2 regions of the Paenibacillus sp. JGP012 genome follow, and region 2 is predicted to be linked to the other one. Evidence: riboswitches for the same ligand, from Rfam matches in the RefSeq annotation. Region 2 holds a riboswitch; the other holds the start of a gene.
The links. Region 2 has a riboswitch for FMN ahead of HNR77_RS06540 (DMT family transporter). Riboswitches for the same ligand answer to the same signal wherever they lie in the genome.

Region 1 (11,128 bases), on a different contig from region 2:
AATGTAAACTATACAAGCCGAACTCAAGAAGAAATGTAAAGCATTCGTTCAACTTGCAGGTTTTTGATCTAACCATATCATCCCCAAACTTCGGGGACTTATGTAACGAATCCAGAGGAACACACCTTATGTGACCCGTTCTACTGCCAAGCCATGTTCGCTGACCCTCTACGTTTTGGAGGAATGGGTTTCTTTATCCACAATATGCTTGCGCTTTTTCTTTTCCTTGGACTTGCGGCGCTGCTCTTGAATAAGCTTGATCCACATTCGCCAGCCGCCTTCAACCTGAAGCACACGTGTCGTTAACCTCAAGCCTGCGGACAATAGTGAAGCAACCCGCATACGCAGCTTAAAGTCCAGTTCTGTTCGAAACTCCATTTCCTCCGACCAAACCGGAAGAACTTCAAGGTCAGGCACCGTTCTAAACCGCATCTGATACGTTAAGAAACCAACAATCATCGACTTCACGCTCCACAACCAGCCTGACAGCATCGCCGTATATGCAGCATCGCCAACCCCGACCGCAGTAGACCAGAACAGATTGGTTATATACACATGCTGAAGGGTCTGTTTAACCCACAGCTTTAAAGCCTCGGTTGCGCGCAGCATGACCTTGACCTCTTCGGCCCAATTTTTCACTTTCCGTTTGTTCACTTGCTGGCTCCCCAGCACTTCACCTCTGGAATGATTCATGGACTTCTCTGTTTTGAGCAGGAAACCCTCTTTCATATTTCGGAAAACAATGCTCGGAATCTCGTAATTCATACGTACGATGCCGTACAACAGCCGAATATTAATATTAGCGTGGTCATCGCTCTTATGTTTGCGAAACACAACATGTACATGAACATTTGAGATGAGGACTGCGGCAATCAGCAGTGCGATGAACAAACCGATTCCTCCAAGCCAGATCCACACAGGCCTTACCTCCAAGCCCTCAATTCTTTTCATGTCTAGTATGGCATTTCTCACTGGAAAAAATTCACGATTCGTTTGAAAATTCCAACTTTATCCCACACTCGCTTGCTCTTGGCAGAGGATCACCAGCCCGAAACAAAAAAAAGACGAAGCAGGATCAATGTCCACTTCGCCTTGGCAGTTCCTTTTATAAGATGTCTATAACTACTTGGATGAGTTCCACGGGTCTTCGTCTTCTGTATGTCCAGCAAAATCCTGTTCAGTAGATGACCCTTCGTCTTCTTCAAAATCAAACGCATTATTCACATCAGGCTCTTGAGCATCTGGCTGCTGCATATCCAGCTTGTTAAACAACAGCTGTGTTTCCTCCTCGAGATTTTCAGAGTCTTCAAACAGGCCCGGTTCTGGAAGATCTTTAATCGAGGCAAGTCCGAAATAATCCAGAAACGACTTCGTCGTACCATACAAAATCGGGCGCCCAATCGCCTCCGCTCTCCCCACTTCAACAATTAAATCCTTGTTCACCAAGGTATGAATGGCTCGTTCGGATTTTACACCACGAATCTCTTCAATCTCCACCCGTGTAATCGGCTGACGATAAGCAACAATGGCCAGTGTCTCCAGTGCCGCTTGGGACAAAGACGTACGTGCCGGAGAATACGCCAGCTTCTCGAAATAAGCCGCATGCTCAGGCAGTGTTCCAAGCTGCACAACTCCCGCAATCTTCAGAATCTGCACCCCTCGCCCCTGATTTGAAAACTCACGGATCATCTCCTCGATCGCATCCGTAACGAGTTCCACGCGCTGATCAACAATCTCGGCAATTTGTTTGACACTCAGGCCCTCTTCTCCGGACAAAAACAGCAGGCCCTCAATAATCGACTTCAATTTCGGAAAATCCATGATTCATTGCTTCCCCTCTCCACTCCATAACGATATCCTCAAACAATCGCTCCTGATAACACACAATCTGCTTCATCTTCATCAGCTCCAGCACTGCCAGAAACGTCACCACAATCTCATGCCGATATATCTGGTCATCCATAAGCTTGGAAAATAACAGCCGCCCTCCAGGACCCACACGCTCCAAGGCACCAACAACTTCTCTTATACGGTCCTTGACCGATATTTCATCCCGTTTGATCCGGGTGACCGTTGTACGCTTGTCAGCCTTGCGCAATGCCTTCTGGAACGCTGCTATGAGATCAGAAGTATGCAGACCCTGTACCGGGTTTGATTGCTCCTGTTCAGGCATGTAGGGCCGCAAATCTTCAGGTTCCTTGGAAAAAATAAGACTTCTCTCCCATTCCCGTTCATGGAGATGCCTTGCAATACCTTTATATTTACGATATTCAATCAGCCGTGCAATCAGTTCAGCACGTGGATCATAATCCTCATCTTCCATATAATCATAATCCTCGAACTCCTCGATAACCGGCGGTTTAGGCAGTAGAAGCTTGCTCTTGATGGACAGCAGCGTAGCCGCCATCACCAGAAATTCACTTGTAATATCCAGCTCCAACTCCTGCATGGAGTGCAGATACGCCATGTATTGATCGGTAATATCGCTGATGGGAATATCCTGGATGTCGATCTCAGCCTTATCAATCAGATGAAGCAGCAGATCCAAAGGCCCTTCAAAAGTCTCCAGTTTATATGTAACTACCGTCACTAGACGAATCCTCCCGCCAAAAAAATACAAAACCCTGCCAGCCGTTCGAAACCGATCTCCCGATTTCGTCTGCGCAAAGCAGGGCACTACTATTAAATAAGCACTATTTTAGCTGTTTCGTCAAGTTCGCCATTTCAATTGCAGCTGTAGCTGCATCCCAGCCTTTGTTACCAGCCTTCGTTCCAGCACGTTCAATGGCCTGCTCAATGTTCTCTGTAGTAACCAATCCGAAGATGGTTGGCACGCCTGTTTTCAGGTTAATCGCCGCTACACCTTTGGCCATCTCGTTGCAGACATAATCATAATGCGTAGTGGAGCCGCGAATAACCGTTCCGAGTGTAATCACTGCATCATACTTGCCACTTTCAGCCATTTTCTGAGCAATCAGCGGGATTTCAAATGCACCTGGTACCCAGGCCACATCTACTTCATTATCCTGCACGCCATGGCGCTTGAACGCATCCAGTGCCCCGCTTAGCAGCTTGCTAGTAATGAATTCATTAAAACGTCCAACTACCACGCCATATTTTAAACCTTCCGATACTAAATGTCCTTCAAAATAATTAGGCATTTCTGTCATCTCCCTGTCGATATATAAGTTGTATGTTTTACGGATAACGTCCGTGTTCACATGAGTTACTGTTCGTTTTGCTCGATATCATCGAACTTGAGCATATGACCCAGCTTCGCTTGTTTCGTATGCAAATAAGCGGTATTGTCCTCATTTTCCTTCATCTGAATAGGAACACGCTCAACCACTTCTAGCCCGTAACCTTCCAGACCTTTGATCTTCCGCGGGTTATTCGTTAACAAACGAATCTGACGAACACCAAGGTCCTTCAGAATCTGTGCACCAATACCATAATCACGCAAATCAGCGGCGAACCCGAGCTTCAGATTGGCATCCACCGTGTCGAGACCTTCCTCCTGCAGTTTGTAAGCCTTCAGTTTGTTGATCAGACCGATACCCCGACCTTCCTGCCTCATGTAGAGCAGCACACCGTTGCCCTCATCATGAATCTGTTTCAACGCTGCATCGAACTGTGGACCGCAATCACAACGATGCGAGTGGAATACATCTCCAGTCAGACACTCCGAATGTACACGAACGAGTACAGGCTTGGAGCCGTCTATCTCGCCTTTGACCAGCGCAACATGCTCTTTATTGTCCACAGCATTGGTGTATGCAACCGCCTGAAATTCCCCGAAATCCGTTGGCATGCGAACAGAAACCTCACGCTGTACAAGCTTTTCCTTCTCGTTCCGATACCGGATCATATCCTGAATGCTGATCAGCTTGAGATTATGCTTGCTTGCAATCTCCTGCAAATCCGGCAATCTGGCCATGGTGCCATCTTCCTTGATGACTTCACAGATTACCCCGGCCGGGTATGAGCCACACATGATGGCAAGGTCTACAGCTGCCTCCGTATGTCCGGCACGACGCAATACACCGCCGTCTTTGGCGATCAACGGGAACATGTGACCCGGTTTGCGAAAATCACTGCTTTTCGCGTTCGGATCAATCAAGCCTTTAACGGTAATCGAACGCTCATGCGCTGAGATGCCTGTTGTTGTGTCTGTATGGTCCACCGAGACGGTAAAGGCTGTCCCGTGAAAATCGGTATTTTGCTGCACCATTGGCTTCAGATTAAGCTCGTCTGCACGCTGCTGTGTAATCGGTACACATACGAGCCCTCTGCCTTCAGTGATCATGAAATTGATAACCTCCGGGGTTGCCTTTTCCGCCAAGGCGATAAAGTCACCCTCATTTTCACGATCTTCATCATCAACCACAATAACCGGCTTGCCACGCATCAGATCATAAATAGCTTCTTCAATTGAATCCAGAACAGATGGTTCGGAATGTTCTGACATCGATGCACCTCCTGCTTCCAGTTTTATTTAATGCCTGATCATACGAGTCCTTGCTAACCTAGATCATGCAAATCCGTGATTAGAGAGAAACTCCTCACTGATGCTGCGCGGCTTGCCAGCACTTGTCTCTGCATGACCTTTGCCATGCTGCAACAGATGATCTACATATTTCCCCAAAATATCACATTCAATGTTGACGGTATCTCCCGTCTTCTTCACGTTCAGTACCGTTTCCCCGATCGTATGAGGAATGATTGAAACTGTAAAGGAGCCTTGGTTCGTTTGTACCACCGTCAGGCTTATACCATCTATAGTCACAGATCCTTTTGGGATCAGAAACTTGAACATGGCGATGTCATCCGGCTTGATCTCAAACACAACTGCATTTTGATCTCGCGTGATATTACCAATCACACCTGTCCCGTCCACATGACCTTGCACGATATGACCACCAAAGCGCCCACCCGACAGCATGGCTCGCTCCAAATTCACCTTGCTGCCGGACTGAAGCTGACTGAGATTGGTATGACGATACGTTTCAGGCATAACATCTGCCGTAAAACCTCCGCTCTCCAGCGTTGTCGCTGTCAGACAAACCCCGTTCACCGCTACGCTGTCGCCTATTTTCAGATCATGCATAACGACAGACGCGCTGATGTTCAGAACCAGGGCTTCGCCTTTACGACCAATACGCCGAATTTGACCCACTTCTTCCACCAAACCCGTAAACATGCTGCCGCCTCCCTAGTTTAAAGCGATGTACAATTGCAGTCTTATTTATTTGTTATAAGCTTCACTTCGTTCAGATTTGTCTTATCCAGCCAGTTACTCCGGCCAGACCGGAATGCCGCCAATGCTAATATTATCTCCAACTTGCTCAATTTCCAGCTGATGCAGCTGGATCGCCTGACTCATCCGCTCTACACCTTCAAAACGGAAGCTTCCAGGGGTATCATACCCACCCACAATTTTAGGAGCTATAAACATAAGCAGTCGATCCACCAAACGTGCCTCCAGCATTGCACCATTTAACGTGCCGCCGCCTTCAAGCAGTATCGAGCCGATTTCGCGTTCTCCCAGCTTGCTCAGTCCATGCAGCAGATCGACACGAGGTCCAGGGCCACAGCGTATCACTTCAACACCGTAAGCCTCAAGGCGCTCTGCCGCCTCCTGGCTAGCCTCATCCGTTGTAAGCACCCAGGTTGGTGCAAGCCCGTCCTTGACTATTTTAGAGCCTACAGGAAGTCGCAGCTTGGAATCCACAACGATTCTTACCGGGCTGATGCCCTCTACCTGCAAACGCGTTGTCAGCTCTGGATTATCGGCAATGACCGTGTCTACCCCTACCATAATGCCCTGGTGACGATGACGAAGCGCATGTACAATTTCACGTGCCGGCTCGTTGGAAATCCATTTACTGTCTCCACTGCGCGTTGCAATTTTCCCATCCAGCGTTGAAGCTGTTTTCAGAGTAACAAAAGGCAAACCGGTCGTAATAAACTTGATAAACTTCTCATTCAAGCGTCTTCCGCGTTCGCGCAAAACACCCACTTCAACTTCGATGCCTTGTTGACGCAGCATACTGATGCCTGTACCGGATACCTGCGGATTCGGGTCTTCACAGCAGACAACGACACGTTTGACCTTCTCATGAATCAATCGCTCACTACACGGCGGTGTTTTGCCATAATGGCTGCAAGGTTCGAGTGTTACATAAACCGTACTGCCCTCCGCATCACTTCCAGCCATATTCAGAGCGTGAACTTCGGCGTGACCTGTTCCACGCTTCAGATGGCTTCCCAGGCCAACAACCCGTCCCTCCTTAACAACGACACATCCCACGACAGGATTAATTCCAGTCTGTCCTTGTGCCCGTTCTGCCATATCCAGTGCTAACGCCATATAAAATTCATCATTGATCATTTCCATATCCGTTCACCCCACGGTTATAATCTTGAACTAAAAAATCCCCGTCGAACAATCCGTTCGAGTGGGGATGATGAGAGACTAATGTCATCTGCAAGAGTAAAAGGAATACACCATACCCGCACTTCACCCAAAATCACATTTCAGGCAAGTGAAAACAAACACATACCCTGATGAATACAATGTTCAGGTAAAGAGTTTCTTATAAAACGGTATGACGTACAGGAAGCTTCGCTCAACTACGAACCTTCCCTGCATAGCACCTGCAAGCTATCGCTTGCTGAACAGCTATGCAGCATTACTCCTGCGGCGTGCAGCCTGCCCGGCATGCACACTCTCCTTCTCCCATCCAGACTATACTGTCGGTTCTGGAATTACACCAGATCAGCCATCTGCCACAGGCAGACAGGTCACGGACTTTGTTATGTTGATATGCAAACTCTGCTTCAACATGGACATCACCGCCGGTAGGGAATTTCACCCTGCCCTGAAGGATTCGCTTACGTTATTAATTGGATGTTAGCACTTTAGTGTCAAAAAATCAATTTATTTTTGTTTCTTTTTGTCACATACTAACTTTTAATAAGCATTTATGTATTCGAATCCGCATCTTGCACGAGACACGGATCTTAATCCTAGAGAGAAAATAAGTTCTATAGATCAGGAAAACACCAGCTAGCCATGTGCCTTAAATCCTTTGCAGAATGGAAAGGAATACTGTTTGGTGCTGGCTGGTCAGCAGCAGGAGCTGGCATATCCCGGGCCACTCTTCTAACCCAGCTCGTGGAGTCCATTCCGATAGCGTAACAATGCCAGCGTTCATCCGGCCTTGGACGAACGGTCAGAATAAGCTCTTCTTTTCCAGGCCTATCTGGAAACACACCATCTAAATACTCGACTCTAGCACGTTTGTCCTTTACTTCATGGCAGTAAACGGTAACCCAAACACCACTAAGTACTTTTACAGCGTATACATCTCCTGGCTGCACCTCACCTGTGCCGGCATCCGGAGATTTTTTAGGTACCTTGGCCTTGGCACCGACACCTCTTCTGCTTTCAAAGGCACCAATAACCGTTTCACTTGCTGGTGGATTCGGTTCAGGTTTGTGCTCAAGCGATACATCACTACAATTAAATTCACCGAAAATCCGGGACAGATTCTGCTCATTAATCCCAAAAGATGAATCCCACCATGCGAGCGGAGCTTGAACCTCAACGTGGGTGTTAGGTCGCTTGTCACGTTCTGCATAAGAAGTGAACGCAGTCATCATGCCTGGCTGCTCTGGTGTGTCCAGAATGCCTGTTAGTGCCAGCGTCTCGAGCAAGTCGCGGTACACATATATCTTTTTGGAAGGCAGCAGCTGTGCTTTTTTCAGTGCATCCGCAGCCTTGCTGTAACGGGTCTTGGGAGGCAAATTACGCAGTACAGTAAGGACTGCACGGAGCGTCCAGCGATCGTATTCAGTCGCAGCAGGAATCTCGGGTGAAGCAGCTATCTCCCTCAGAGCCAGTGCATGTCCAAAAATGTTTCCATCCAGAGGTGTGCCATTTGTCATCCGCCAGTACCACTGGAGTGATATATCTACTCCGTCATTCACATCCAAACCACAGATCTGGCACTTATGACTGGAAGGATACGGCTTATATTCATGATCCGGTATGCTGGATGCGATCAGTTTACCTGTAAGAAGTGAACGCCAGATCACTGGCGCTGACCATAGTGAAGCCACAAAAGCCTGAGCAGCGTCCTGAAGTGTCCAACGCTCAGCCAATGTTCTCAGCTCTTGGATCGTCTCCTCATGCTGCGGTCTTACAAAGCGATTAGGTTCATGTCCTGAAGCCTCTAAAGCCTGTAATTGTTCCGTCGATACATCTTTAGGCACAGTCTGTCTTGAAGCACGCATCTCCTCGTCCCAAGTTGTACTCTCGCTATAAATGTGCTGAAGTAATTTAAGCTGCTGTACAATATCCATACTCAAAGTCAACAACATCCTTTCAAGGTAAGGTTACATGCACAAAACCCCTGGTACTTCTGTAACAGAAGATATCAGGGGCTCAATAGTTTTAGTAGTTATGCAGCAGGTTGAATTAAACTTCTACAACCTCAACCGTTTCCATTTTGTCGCGGCCTTCGAATGCATCTACAAACTCCATACCTTTCGTAACTTTACCGAAAACAGTGTGTTGTCCGTCCAGATGCGGCTGTGGCTGGTAGCAGATGTAGAACTGGCTTCCGCCTGTGTTGCGGCCAGCATGTGCCATTGCAAGAGTTCCACGCTCGTGTTTGTTCGGGTTGATCTCGCAGTTGATTGTGTAACCAGGGCCACCAGTACCCGTACCGCTAGGGCATCCGCCTTGAGCTACAAAGCCCGGAATAACACGGTGGAATACTAGACCGTTATAAAAGCCGGAGTTTGCCAGCTTTTCGAAGTTTGCTACGGTATTCGGAGCTTCCTGATCGAACAGGTCAATCAGAACTTCTCCGCCGTTTGCCAATTTAATTTTCGCTTGTTTCGCCATATGTAAATGACTCCTTTCAATTTTAAGCATAGTGAATTGTGACGTAATACCAACCTTCAGGTCAAGCACTACAGCACTTTTATTAGTGTACACCGAAAAGAGATGAATCGCAAAACAAACAGCATTTTTTTTCGATTTGTCCTGTCAAAAAGCACAAGTTCGAAGCACATTTTGCAGACGTACGTAACTCCAGATTTGCGGCATACAAGCCAAAAAGCGGAAAAAGGGAACATCTCCCTCTTCCGCCTCTTATTTTTTCATGAATAAATTGAGTTAACGAGTAACCGGCTGTTTGCCAATACGCGCTGGAACGAGGTCATTCTGGATAATGTCCTGATACGACTCGCGACGTACAACAACATCTCCTTGACCGTCTTTGACAAACACAACGGCTGGACGACGAATCCGGTTGTAGTTGCTCGCCATTGAGTAGTTGTAAGCGCCAGTGCAGGCTACAGCCAGCAGGTCGCCGCTTTCTACTTTTGGCAGGTCCAGATCCCAGATCAGCATATCACCGCTCTCGCAGCATTTACCGGCTACAGAAACGGTTTCTGTGGCTGCTTCGTTTGCACGATTAGCCAGTACCGCTTCGTATTTGGACTCATACAGCGCAGGACGCGGGTTATCCGTCATGCCGCCATCTACCGCAACATATTTACGCACGCCTGGAATGTCTTTGCTTGTTCCAACCGTGTAAAGAGTTGTACCTGCTTCACCCACGATGGAGCGGCCCGGCTCTACCCAGATTTCAGGCACGGCATAACCGATTTGCGCAAAATGATTTTTCACATCATCCGTAATCGCCTTCACATACTGTGCCACTTCAAGCGGCGTATCTCCATCAATGTAACGGATTCCGAACCCTCCACCGAGGTTTACCACCTTGAATGCAACGCTCAGACGCTCATATACACTTGCTGCAAATTCAGCAACACGTTGAACCGCCATCTGGAAGCCTTCAACCTCGAAGATTTGTGAACCGATGTGAGAATGCACACCAAGCAATACCAGGTTAGGTTGTTTGGAGGCCAGTTCAATCGCTTCAAATGCTGTGCCGTTCCCAATATCGAAACCGAACTTGGAGTCCGTTTGTCCTGTCGAGATATACTCGTGTGTATGTGCCTCAACCCCCGGGGTCACACGCAGGAGAACGTTAACTTTGAGATTTTTGTCCGCTGCAACTGCTTGGAGAAGGTGCAGCTCGTTAAAGTTGTCTACTACGAAGCAGCCAATCTCGGCGTCAAGCGCCATTTCGATTTCTTCCAGCGTTTTGTTATTGCCGTGGAAGTGAATACGCTCCGCTGGAAAACCTGCCTGCAGCGCTGTGAACAGCTCTCCGTCAGATACGACATCCAGGGAAAGACCTTCCTCCGCTGCGAGGGCGCACATCGCCATAACACAGAATGCTTTACTTGCATAGGCAACCTGGAAGCCCAGACCGGAAGCGCGAAATGCCTCCATGTATTCTCTACAGCGCTCGCGAACCAACTGCTCGTCCACAACATAGAGCGGTGTGCCGAATTGCTCTTTCATATCTGTTACGTCTACTCCACCAATCTCCAGATGACCTTGCTCATTTATTCTACTTGTACCGTGTAAATACATCGTCTGCATTCCTCACTTTTTATATACTGGAACATTTGCTATTCCATTGATTTTACACCAGTATACCAAATTAAGCCGGGAGATGAATGGATTTTTCGGCACATCATTTGTGTTTTTTACTTTTTCGCAGCTCACCGTCAGGATCGTCCGACATCTTGGTGTTGTCACGTGTTTTGTTGAACGATGGACGTTTCTTGCTGACAAGCAGTGGAACCCTGAACAGAAAGTTGCCAAATGCCTTTGCATTAAACGGTATAAATGGCCAGAGATATGAAGAATTATAGGAGCGATGAGTGGTCAGAGCCACAATCAGGATTGTCGTTCCAACGACCAGACCTGGTACTTTGAATATCGCAACCGCTATCAGAAGCAGCAGCCTGATCAATCGATTCGCAAGTCCTAACTCATAACTCGGTGTCGCAAACATGCCTATAGCTGCAATAGCCATATACAGCACCACTTCATTGACAAAATAACCCGTCTTCACCGCAATATCTCCGACCAGAATGGCTGCAATCAATCCCATGGCTGAAGCGAGCGGTGTCGGGGTGTGCACAGCAGCCATGCGCAACAGGTCAACCCCGAGCTCAATCAGAAGGAACTGAATAA
Region 2 (11,128 bases):
CACCAATCTCGTGTGCTGTCTCCATGACGTTAGTGATATCTTTCATATTAATCGCGATCGTGCCCCCTGGAGCAAAGTTTCTTTCCAGAATCAGCGGAACTTTGGCGTCCAGAACTGCACTGCCTGCTAAACCGCCTCGGATGGCCTGGTACATTTTCTCGATATCTATACCTGCTTTCGCTGCAAGGACAAGCGCTTCAGACATGGCAGCAATGTTCAAGTTTACGATGATCTGGTTTGCGAGCTTGGCTGTAACTCCGCATCCGCTATCCCCAACGAGAGTGACTGCCGTCCCCATATCAAACAATACTGACTTGGCTTGCTCGAATACGCTTTCTTTACCGCCCACCATAATTGCCAGAGTTCCATCAATAGCTTTAGGTTCCCCGCCGCTAACCGGCGCATCCAGAAAGCCAACTCCTTTTTTGGCCGCTTCTTCTGCCAGAGCGATGGAAACAGCAGGAGTGATGGAGCTCATATCGACAATAATAGAGCCTTCTTTTGCTCCCGATAAAATGCCATGTTCACCCAAAACAACAGCCTGCACATGCTGAGAAGCAGGCAGCATCGTAATAATAATTTCACAGTTCTCAGCGACTTCTCTTGGCGAGGAAGCTGCAGCAGCACCAGAGTCTATCAATATCTGAACCGCTTCCTGATTAAGATCGTTGACGGTTAATTCATGTCCTTTTTTTCTAAGATTTAGAGCCATTGGTTTGCCCATGATCCCCAGTCCGATAAAACCTACTTTTTTAGCCATAATGTAGTCCTCCTAAACCTTTTCTAAACTAGAGCCTGTTAATCTCCATGGAAGAATATTGTTCAACAAGCTGCATCAAAAATCATTAAAGCAGCTTGAGAGCAAATTAATAATGAAATCCTGTCAGCAACCGCTTACATCGTTGTTTGCGTTTTCATTGTATACTAAAAATATAAAATTGTATACATTAAAATCTTATTTTGTATACAATTTTTAAATTTTTGTATATTTTAATTGCGAATTCTCGTATATTGGAATGCTTTTATGAACATAATTTGGTACTATATTGATATGAGAAATGAAACTGAGGTGAAATTAGTGCATGAAAATAATAGTTCGCGACCCGCGTATCACCAGTGTTATGAAATTCTCCGGGACAAAATATTGAATGGTGAGCTTCCTAGCGGTACGAAGATCGTTGAAGAGAAGCTGGCTGCAGAGCTCGGAGTGAGCAGAACACCCATCAGGGATTCGATACGCAAGCTTGAGAACGAGGGCTTAATTCTTCAGAAGAAAGTAGTCAAGCCTACCGAGAAGGATTTACGTAATTTATTTAATGTTCGCATCTTGCTAGAAGGGTATTCGGCCAAATGCGCGGCGAATTTCCTGAAAGACAATGAGATTGAGGAGCTGTACAAGTATGTGGAGATCGGAAGATCGGGGACCAAGGACGAGATCATGTCAGCCAACGAAAGTTTCCATAACGATATTGTAAAAGCGAGTAATAATCCACTCATGATCGATATTATAGATCGGATGCAGGCTATTATTTATCTGTTCCGAAAAACAGTTGTGATTTATAATCGTCCTCATCTTATTGATGAACACGAGGAAATTTATAGTGCAATAAAGTCCAGAGATGGAGAGAAAGCAGAAGCATTGATGAAAAAACATTTAGAAAACGATCTGAACTTTTATTTGCACGTGATGAGCAATCAATAAGGAATCGGAATGTTGGAATAAAAATGGATAACAAGGGGGAACGTAGGAAGAAAAAAGGTGGAGTTCCATGTACCGTTTATGCGTTTTGTTCATGAGTCTTTTTCTCATCGTTGGAGCATCTTATAAAGCCGATGCCTCGGAAATTTCCGGAGCTTCTATCCTAAATGATCTGCAAAAAGGTGGTTACATCCTTTATGTTCGTCACGGGGATGCAACAGTAGGGGAAGATCAGCAAAATTTTAGTCTGGCAGATTGCTCCACACAGCGGAATTTAAGTGCACTTGGAAGGGAACAGGCAGAGAAGTATGGTAATGCTATTCTTGGAGATCATAAAGGGTATCAAGTTGTTGGAACATTGAAGCTAGAAGATGTTTTGCAGCTCGCCGGAATGCAGTAATCCTATAGAAGTTTCTACATTCTGGAGAACACTATTTTTTGTTGAATGAATCAGGACCACCCGCATAGCGGGTGGTTTTTTGTTTCGCGCGTTTCACGCACTCAACTGGCTAAAGCATACCAAAAAAAGAGCCCAATTTTCGGGCTCTTGCTTTGGTATAACCAGTATAGTATGCAGAGATTTATTGGCGATGCTGATTTGAGAAATTGCCGAAAGACTGGCCTTGACCTTGAATCGAAATGTTAGGTGTGTTGTAAGGTTGGTCGATGTATGAACTGTGTTGTGAAGAAGTATTCGCAAGCTGCTGAGCCAGGTTGGCAATTTGCTGCAGCTGTTGAATGGCTGTCTGATGTCCTTGAAGTGCCGTCTGAATAATATGAGCTGCTTGCTGCTCGCGCTGAGCCAGCTGTTCAAGCTGTTGGGCATTGCTTTGCTCTTGTCTCATTAGTTGTTGATACTGCATGGAAGCTTGTTGCGTTTGCTGTGTTAACTGTTGGGCGAGCTGTGTAATTTGTTGTGTCTGAGAGAATTGGTTCATGAGTGGTTCCTCCTATGTGTTTGAATTTACCTGTATATTATGATGTTAGATTTTTAGAAATATTCAGGGAGATGTTTTGGTCTAAACAGGGCAAGCTACCTTGTAGTGATTAAATTACATCGGAAAGGATTGACGAAATGTCACAGGGCTCAACCAATTCCACAGCAGAAAAAAAACTGAAATGGTGGCAGCTCAGTTTGTTAGGTGTAGCAGGTACGATAGGAACCGGATATTTTCTGGGCTCAAGTCTGGCCATTTCAATTGGCGGTCCAGCTGTATTAATCGCTTATGCTCTGGCCGCTGTAGGTACATATATCGTTTTTGATGCTCTGGCACGCATGACCTCCAAGCAACCAGAGCAAGGCTCGTTCCGCTCTTATGCGAAGAAGGCATTTGGCGCTTGGGCAGGTTTTGCCAGTGGCTGGGTCTACTGGTTTTCCGAATTGCTTATTATGGGGAGTCAGTTAACGGCGTTATCTATATTTTCACGTTTCTGGTTCCCGTCAGTGCCTTTGTGGATTTTCGCCGCGGGCTTCGGGCTGGTTGGATTATGTATTGTTTTCTTTGGAAACAAGGGTTTCGATCAGGTGGAAAATGTACTGGCCATCATTAAAATTGCGGCGATTATTATGTTTTTAGTTCTTGCTATCGCTTTGCTCGCCGGCTGGATTGGTGGTACAAAGTATGCTCATAAAGTGCCTATGGACATGGCTTCTATTTTTCCTAAAGGCGGTCTGGGATTGTGGTCCGCATTTCTATTTGCGTTTTATGCTTATGGTGGAATTGAAGTGCTGGGTATTATGTCATATCGACTAGAGAAGCCGGAAGATGCACCGAAGGCGGGCAAAGTCATGCTTACTGCCCTGTCTATTGTATATATCGTATCCATCGGGCTCGCACTAACGATGGTTCCATTAAGCGCGTTTAATCCTAAGGAAAGTCCGTTTGTGCTTGCACTGAGCAGTGATCATCTCGCCTTTGTACCGCACGTGTTCAATGGGGTGTTGATTGTTGCCGGATTTTCCACAATGACAGCATCGCTCTATGCGGTAACGTCCATGATGATTACACTTGCACAGGAGAGTGATGCTCCACAGATATTTTCACGGAAATGGAAGGACAAATATCCCCTTTTTGCACTCTCTTTGATCGGATGCGGTCTTGTGGGGACAATTATTATGTCACTTCTTTTACCCGGAAAAGTATACGAATATATAACTACAGCTGCGGGGTTAATGCTGATGTATAACTGGCTGTTCATCCTGCTTTCTTCAGCTCGCCTATTGGAATCCAGAACGTTGGACGTAGTCAAACGGTGGACAGGGTTTGTATTAATCAGCTTGGCTGTAATAGGAACGCTGTTTCACAGCCTGAGTCGACCCGGTTTCCTAATCAGCTTGTTATTGGTTTGCCTGATTGGCATAAGTGATTTCATCGTGCAGCGAATGCGAAAGAAAAAGGGGATGGAAAACGATATGAAACAACAGGACATGAAGAACACGGTAGACGAAAATGCTCATTCAAAAGGCACTCACTTTCATATAACAGGGATTCGAAAGAAAAAAAGCAAAATAAAGTGAGCTTCTATACGTTGCATAGAAGTGTAGCGGACAAGAACATTGTCGAGAACAATGATAAGGTATTATTGAACAGCGTGCAGACAGGCTACCGTGAACCGTCAGGCTGTTCAAGTGAAATACGCAGAACAATAAACATAGAGACAAAGAGATGACATGTCTGATTTCCCAGCCATTTGCCCCTTGCAATAATGAATCGACTTCTACTAAAGTATCTTTATGGGTACATCATAATTATTATGTAAACTTATATGCTTTTTATGAGCCTCAGAGCAGCCGAACGAGTTTCAAAAGGAACCCAAAAAGCCAGCAGAATCTGCTGGCTTGATCGGGATTTGTCCAAATTTTAAGTATTGCTTGAATTAGGAAACATCGGGTTGTCTTTCATGCCAACCCATAGATCAGATAATTCCAACTGTCCCGCCAGATGTAATAACCAGTCTTCACGGCCTTTGGTCGCCATGACCTGCACACCCATCGGTAAGCCTTCTGCAGTTAAATGCAGTGGAAGACTTATGGCGGGCTGCCCTGTTAAATTCGCAAGCTGCGTGAACGGGGTGTAGGTAAGGCTTGGCTCGAACATATCATAGATCAGCTCTTGCTGGGCCCCTTTGTCGAGATCACTGACACCCATTAATTGCTGGATGCGCTCTGCATGAGGTGTTAGTTCTCCAACCCGTGGAGCGGCAAATGCATTAACAGGGGAGATGTAAAAGTCATACCGTTCAAACAGCGTGGACATTTGCGCAGCAGCTACGTCCCATTCTGCCAGGCTATGTACGAATTCGGCAGCAGATACTTTTTTACCAGCTTCGGCCAGTACCCAGGATTCAATCTCCATATCCTCGGCAGTAAGTGCACGGCCCATGCTATATTCCATAGACGAGATCATCGCGGCCATCTCGCCGCTGTTCATCATATAATAGTTCTCCATCAGCCGCACGCCGTTGACAGGACTGAGCTTCTCTTCGACGTGATGACCCTGAGCTTCAAGGAAACGAACAAGTTTCATGACGGCTTCTTTGGCATCTTCGCTGACAGGTGTGCCTACAGGAGAGTCTACTGTATAGGCGATTCGCCAAGTGCGTTGATGCGGATAATTCATATCCGCCAGATAACTTCCCGGGAATAACGGGGCATGAAATGCAGCTTCCGGCTGAAGGATCTGCAGCGTATCCAGCAGGGCAGCACTGTCTCGCACGGAGCGGGATAATGCAAAATCAATGGAAGCTCCTTGCCACTGTCTTCCGACACCCGGTCCAACCGGGGTACGTCCGCGTGTAGGTTTTAGTCCGAACAAACCGCTGAACGAAGCCGGAATGCGGATTGAACCTCCACCATCGCTTGCACCGGCAAGAGGTACGATGCCTGAAGCAACAGCGGCTGCGGCCCCGCCGCTTGAGCCGCCTGGCGAATGATTCACATTCCACGGATTGCGCGAGGGTCCGTGCAGCCGGGGCTCTGTTATATTTTTTAACCCGAATTCCGGAGTGTTGGTATGACCAATAACAATAAAGCCGGCCTGCTGCAAACGAGTTACAAAGTTGGAGCTCCGCTTGGCGCGATGCTCGCTGAACAGACGTGAACCAGAGGTGAGAATTTCACCTTCCAGTGCTTGAGAAATGTCTTTTAACAGCAAGGGTACACCCGCAAAGGGCTGTTCCCCTGGCCGAACTGCATCGGCTTCCTGCCGGGCACGGGTTTCATATGTACGAATGACCGCATTCAACTGCGGATTAACTTCCTCCAGACGTGCGAAAGCGGCTTCGAGCATTTCCACTGGAGATACTTGCCGGGAGCGGATCAATTCAGCCAGACCAATAGCGTCATAAGCTGTATATGTGAATGAAGACATGGGTTATCGTTCCTCTCTAATCCTGGATCATGTAGTTTACCGAGGCACACGAAATCTTTGTGTTCCTTATCTCATCGTACCACCCCAGAGGACAAAAGACAAAACAAGCTGTAAAGATAGAAAAAGCACGGCTCCCCTTGAAGGTGAAGCCGTGCTTTCGTTGAGTTGTTGTTGTAAAGGTTACTCTGTACGTAATTTTGGTGCAGCATCAGCGATCGGTACTGAACGCTCACGCTGTTTGGAGATCGCGAACAGGGCAATCCAGATCAGGATAAAGCCGATTAATTGTTCCCATGTCACCAGCGTACGGAAGGCAATCCAGTTCACAAGCACACCAGCCATAGGGAAGCTGAGTTCTGCAAGTGTTGCAACAGAAGCTTTTGTTGATGACAAGCCTTTGTAATATAGAAGCAGACTAAGCAAACCGGGCAGCAAAGCCTGACCAAGAATATTCAGAATAACAGCAGTTTGTGCTCCGGCACCGGCTGGCAGTGTCCACGGTGCACCTTCATTCCAGGTCATAAAGATCAGGAGTGGAAGTGCAACGACAAAGCGAAGGGCGGTCACTGTCTCATATCGAGCTTGCCCCAGCATCAGACGACCCATGACGGTTGAACCGCCCCACAACGCTGCCGCACCCAGAGAGAGCAGGCTGCCTGCATGAATCCAGTTATCCCAATTGCCCAATGGCAAGGTAAAGCCAAATGTGAGCAGGTATGTTCCTGCAAGCGCAATGATGAAGAGGCCGCCGAAATGACGCGGCAATGTTTCTTTCAATAACACTTTGGCGAGTACAATCGCAAAGAGTGGCTGCATTTTTTGCAGTAACAATACGGTGTTGGGATCGTTATGAGTCAGAGCCAAAGTAAACAATACCGTAGCGAGTGCCGATCCACCCCAGGAGATAAAAATCACAGCGATCCAGTGACGTGCGCGCAGCTGCTTCAGATCATCACGGAATTTCCATAGCACAGGAAGCGCAACCAGACTCACGATAATGTGTTCTACGAGCACAATCTGTGTAGAGGTCATCGTTTCAAGCAAAAGGATACGGAATAACGGGTCTACACCCCAGAGGGCCGCCCCCAGTACGACAAGCCAAAAGCCGGTGTTGCTTCGTTCCTTGCGATAAAGCGTTGATGCAGATGATGTGTTTTCCATATTCAGAACTCCTTCGTCAGAACACGGAATCTTCAGTTGGCAAAATCGACAAAATCCCCCGTCTTGGCGTACGCCAAATAAACGGGGGACCATTCAAAGACAAGACGTCAGGGAAAAAGACTCCCAAAACAGGCCTGTCATTGTGTTGATCTTCTCTCATCCGGACTGTACCGTCGGCCTTGGAGTCTCACCAAGTCAGTCGCTGGAAGTCATCGTAAGCACAAACAGCGAGTCGCGGGCTGGTTCATCAGAACATCACCGCCGGTTGGGAATTGCACCCTACCCCGAAGATCCTATTCAATTCATTAGTATATTGAACAAGTTGTAACCTTATGGATTCCATCTTATCCTTGTAAGCGCTAGCAGTTCAAGTGTTTTTTTAGAAAACAATACTCCAGCTTCCTTGCTGTCTGCGGAGCAGAACGATCTGCCCGGAGTGATAAGCATCGTGCAGAACCCACCGTGCAAGGGTTTGAGCCCAGTTTTGTTCGGAATCCATATAAGCTTCTTCGAGCTTCGCTTCCTGCAATGTACGAAGGTGATTGTGCAGTTGCTCTGCCAACTGAGCGGTATGCTCCATAAGATTGTTCCAGTCAGCCTGGTTCAAGGCATCACCGGTTGTACCAAACGTAGCTACGTTCGATTCCGCGGCGGGTAAAGAGGGATTAATACCCTGAAGGCGCGCAAGAATACGTTGATTGTAATAATACATATGATTCACCAGCTGCCATATGCTTAATCCTCCTGAAGGGGGAACCCAGGCTGCTTGCTCTGCGGTAAGGCCCTCCAGTGCCTTCGACAATGGAACAATCCAGTTGCATTGATCCCAGGTATCTTCTTTTTGAATAAGCAGAACATCTAATGCCGTTGTCGCTGACTTCATCTTTGGTTTCATTCCTCTCTTATGGACTCATTTCACTCTTATGTCTTGCCTGGATGTAACTAGCTAACGAGGATTGAAATGGTTACAATTAATATAACACAATTCGAAGAGGAGTAACCACCTTTTCCATTTTAGATAGTTACATAAGCGGAGGTATGTATGGACAGATTATGGACCGATTTTGTGAACAGTGATTATCATGACTGGCGTGGTGGGGACCGATCAGAAGACAGGCTGGGGAAAGCAAGCTGGCAGCAGAATTTTTTGAATCGTTGGCAATTAAAAGCAACGGTACCCGCCTCGAGTGCAGAGGAATTCACGGTGAGAAGTTTTAGAGATGAATTACAGGCTCTGGCTATTCGCATGTCTGCTGGAGGTCTGTTAACGGATAAGGATCAAGCCTGGTTAAATGACTGGTTGCAGGCTGGCGGGGTAACCAGACGACTGATCTCACAAGAAGAAGGACTGGATGTTGTACTGGTTCCGATGCATGCTCATTGGCAGCAGGTCATCGCAGAAGTGGCCGCTGATTTTGCCATGACATTAGTAAAGGGAGAAGGACAGCGCATTCGAAGCTGTGACAATCCGGATTGCCGCTGGATCTTCTATGATGATACCCGGAGCAGAACACAGAAATATTGTGATGACAAAATGTGCGGTAATCTTATGAAGGTTAGGCGGTTTCGGGCTAAACGAAAAAAGGAATCTAGTGAGGAATCTAGTGAGGAATCTGGTGAGGTAAAGAATGAAATTTAACCCGGTAGCTTTACCTTGTAAGATCAGTAAACACTAACAGAGTAAAAGTGAGCTGTACCAGAATTGATAAATATTAACACTTGATATATAATGTATATATACTAGCGAAAATATAGTCATAAGTAAAAAGAAATGAAGCAATGCGAATCAGATCTTTTCACAAACCACTATGTCAGATCATTTTACAAACCAGTATGATGGGAGAGATGTCTCATGGGGACAAGTTATCTTTTGAAAAACGGTTGTGTAATATCGATGGATGCTCGTATTGGTCAGTATAAGAGGGCAGATGTGCTGATTCAGGATTCTGTCATTGCAGCTATTCAACCTGATCTAGAGGTGCCAGGTCCCGAGGTTGAGGTGATTGATGCGTCAGAGATGATTATTATGCCTGGACTGGTGGATACACATCGGCATATGTGGGAATCGCTTGTCAAGACAACTGGAACGAACTGGTCACTGCCCGTGTATTTGCAAAATCTGTATTATGGCGCAATGGGAAGCAAGCTTCGGCCGCAGGACAGCTACGTTGCCAATCTGCTCGGATCGTTGGAAGCGCTTAATGCCGGAGTCACTACAGTACTGGATTGGAGCATGCCCTATTCGCCTGAACATACAGAGGAATTGATTCGGGGCCTGCAGGATTCAGGCATTCGGGCCGTTTTTGCTCATGGTGTACCGGGGGAGACAGAATATTGGAATCGGGAGAGCAAGCTCTCTTATCCAGAGAATGTCAGAGCGGTGAAAGAGCGTTATTTTTCCTCCAAAGATCAGCTGCTCACGTATGGTCTCGCCATCCGCGGCCCGGAATTCAGTCACTGGGATACCACGGTGCAGGATATTCGGCTTGCGGAAGAGCTGGATGCAATTTGTTCCATGCATGTCGGGTTTGGCAGCTGGGGATCAGCAGATCGTTCGATCAGCCGAATGTATGAGGCAGGACTACTTAATCCACGCATCAATGTAGTTCATGGCAATACAATGGGCATGGATGAATTTAAAATGCTTGCAGACAGTGGGGCCTCCTTGTCGGTTACCCCTGAAGTCGAGATGATGATGGGGCATGGTTATCCGGCTACAGGATATTTTCTCGAACATGGCGGCACACCAACCCTTGGGGTCGATGTGGTGACTTCGACAGGTGGAGATATGTTCTCACAGATGAAGTTTGCGCTGCAAGCAGAGCGTTCCAGAACCAATGAGTCACTGCTGGCGCAGGGAGAAATGCCAGGGGAATTAAGTCTGCAGGCAAGTCAGGTGCTGCGCTTTGCAACTTCGGCGGGCGCTCAGGCGTTAGGGCTGGAGCAGAAAACAGGCTCACTTACACCGGGAAAGGAAGCGGATTTGATCATGATTCGCACGACGGACCTGAACGTGTTCCCTGTGCATGATCCGATTGGTGCTGTTGTGCAATTCGCGAATCCGTCCAATGTGGATACGGTTTTTGTTGCCGGAAAACCGGTGAAGCGGGGTGGCACGCTGCTGCATGTGGACCTGGATGCCATTCGCAGCAAAGCGATGCAGAGTAAGGAGTATTTGTTGACGCAGTATCGGATGTCCGATGCGGAGCGGATTGTTTTTTCATAACAGGGAAGAGCAGGGAAATAACCTACCAGATTATGAGATAAATGTAGAAATAACATAGCAAGCAAACAGAGTCCCATACTATTGTGCGGCTCTGTTTGATGTGCCAAAAGTGTAAACGTTTATTGATTTCAGTTAGCACGATACGCCCAAAGACGACAGAGTATAGGAACGAACGACAGCGGAAAAAGACGAAAAGGGATGCTATTTTATAAAATGCATATAACAACGTATTTTAATGATAAAAGTCGCAAATTGTGATTTCAAAAAACTGCGCATAATATAAATTATACGCAGTTTTTATTTAAAGCGATTTTCTTTCTAAGGCGCAGGCAACAGATCATGATAAATTTCGCGGAAAAAGGCCAAAATAAGCTGTTATCCAAAATAATTTTAATCATTCAACGCGATAACGTGTAGAATTCGATAGGTTTTTATAGGTAATCGATAAGATAGAACAAATGAGTTTTTCGTAGAACAGATGAGATGAAACCATACCATGCTCCATCGTTATTATGCGATAACACATAACACATTCCAGATTCATCATGAAAGGAACATGCTTATGCGCACAAATGAAATATTCAGCTTATTATTCCGTAAAAAACCGATTGTCAGTGAAGGCAACGAGGGCGGTGCATTGAAGAGGGCGCTTGGACCCCTGGATTTGACAAC

Region 1: another riboswitch for FMN. It lies ahead of ribD (bifunctional diaminohydroxyphosphoribosylaminopyrimidine deaminase/5-amino-6-(5-phosphoribosylamino)uracil reductase RibD); the one in region 2 lies ahead of HNR77_RS06540 (DMT family transporter).

Annotation. Positions count from the first base shown of each region.
Region 1 is NZ_JACHKG010000017.1:17,148-28,275, forward strand. It holds gene HNR77_RS19150 (DUF2953 domain-containing protein) at 169-951, opposite strand; gene scpB (SMC-Scp complex subunit ScpB) at 1,123-1,821, opposite strand; gene HNR77_RS19160 (segregation and condensation protein A) at 1,790-2,590, opposite strand; gene ribH (6,7-dimethyl-8-ribityllumazine synthase) at 2,694-3,161, opposite strand; gene HNR77_RS19170 (bifunctional 3,4-dihydroxy-2-butanone-4-phosphate synthase/GTP cyclohydrolase II) at 3,227-4,468, opposite strand; gene HNR77_RS19175 (riboflavin synthase) at 4,532-5,200, opposite strand; gene ribD (bifunctional diaminohydroxyphosphoribosylaminopyrimidine deaminase/5-amino-6-(5-phosphoribosylamino)uracil reductase RibD) at 5,294-6,397, opposite strand; FMN riboswitch at 6,728-6,893, opposite strand; gene HNR77_RS19185 (hypothetical protein) at 7,048-8,367, opposite strand; gene HNR77_RS19190 (peptidylprolyl isomerase) at 8,483-8,914, opposite strand; gene lysA (diaminopimelate decarboxylase) at 9,188-10,519, opposite strand; gene HNR77_RS19200 (spore germination protein) at 10,623-11,128, opposite strand, start outside.
Region 2 is NZ_JACHKG010000003.1:390,654-401,781, forward strand. It holds gene garR (2-hydroxy-3-oxopropionate reductase) at 1-760, opposite strand, end outside; gene HNR77_RS06515 (GntR family transcriptional regulator) at 1,052-1,702, shown strand; gene HNR77_RS06520 (histidine phosphatase family protein) at 1,794-2,099, shown strand; gene HNR77_RS06525 (AMP-dependent synthetase and ligase) at 2,281-2,637, opposite strand; gene HNR77_RS06530 (amino acid permease) at 2,775-4,217, shown strand; gene HNR77_RS06535 (amidase) at 4,561-6,069, opposite strand; gene HNR77_RS06540 (DMT family transporter) at 6,250-7,230, opposite strand; FMN riboswitch at 7,375-7,526, opposite strand; gene HNR77_RS06545 (DinB family protein) at 7,610-8,113, opposite strand; gene HNR77_RS06550 (CGNR zinc finger domain-containing protein) at 8,273-8,869, shown strand; gene HNR77_RS06555 (amidohydrolase family protein) at 9,083-10,456, shown strand; gene bcaP (branched-chain amino acid transporter BcaP) at 11,019-11,128, shown strand, end outside.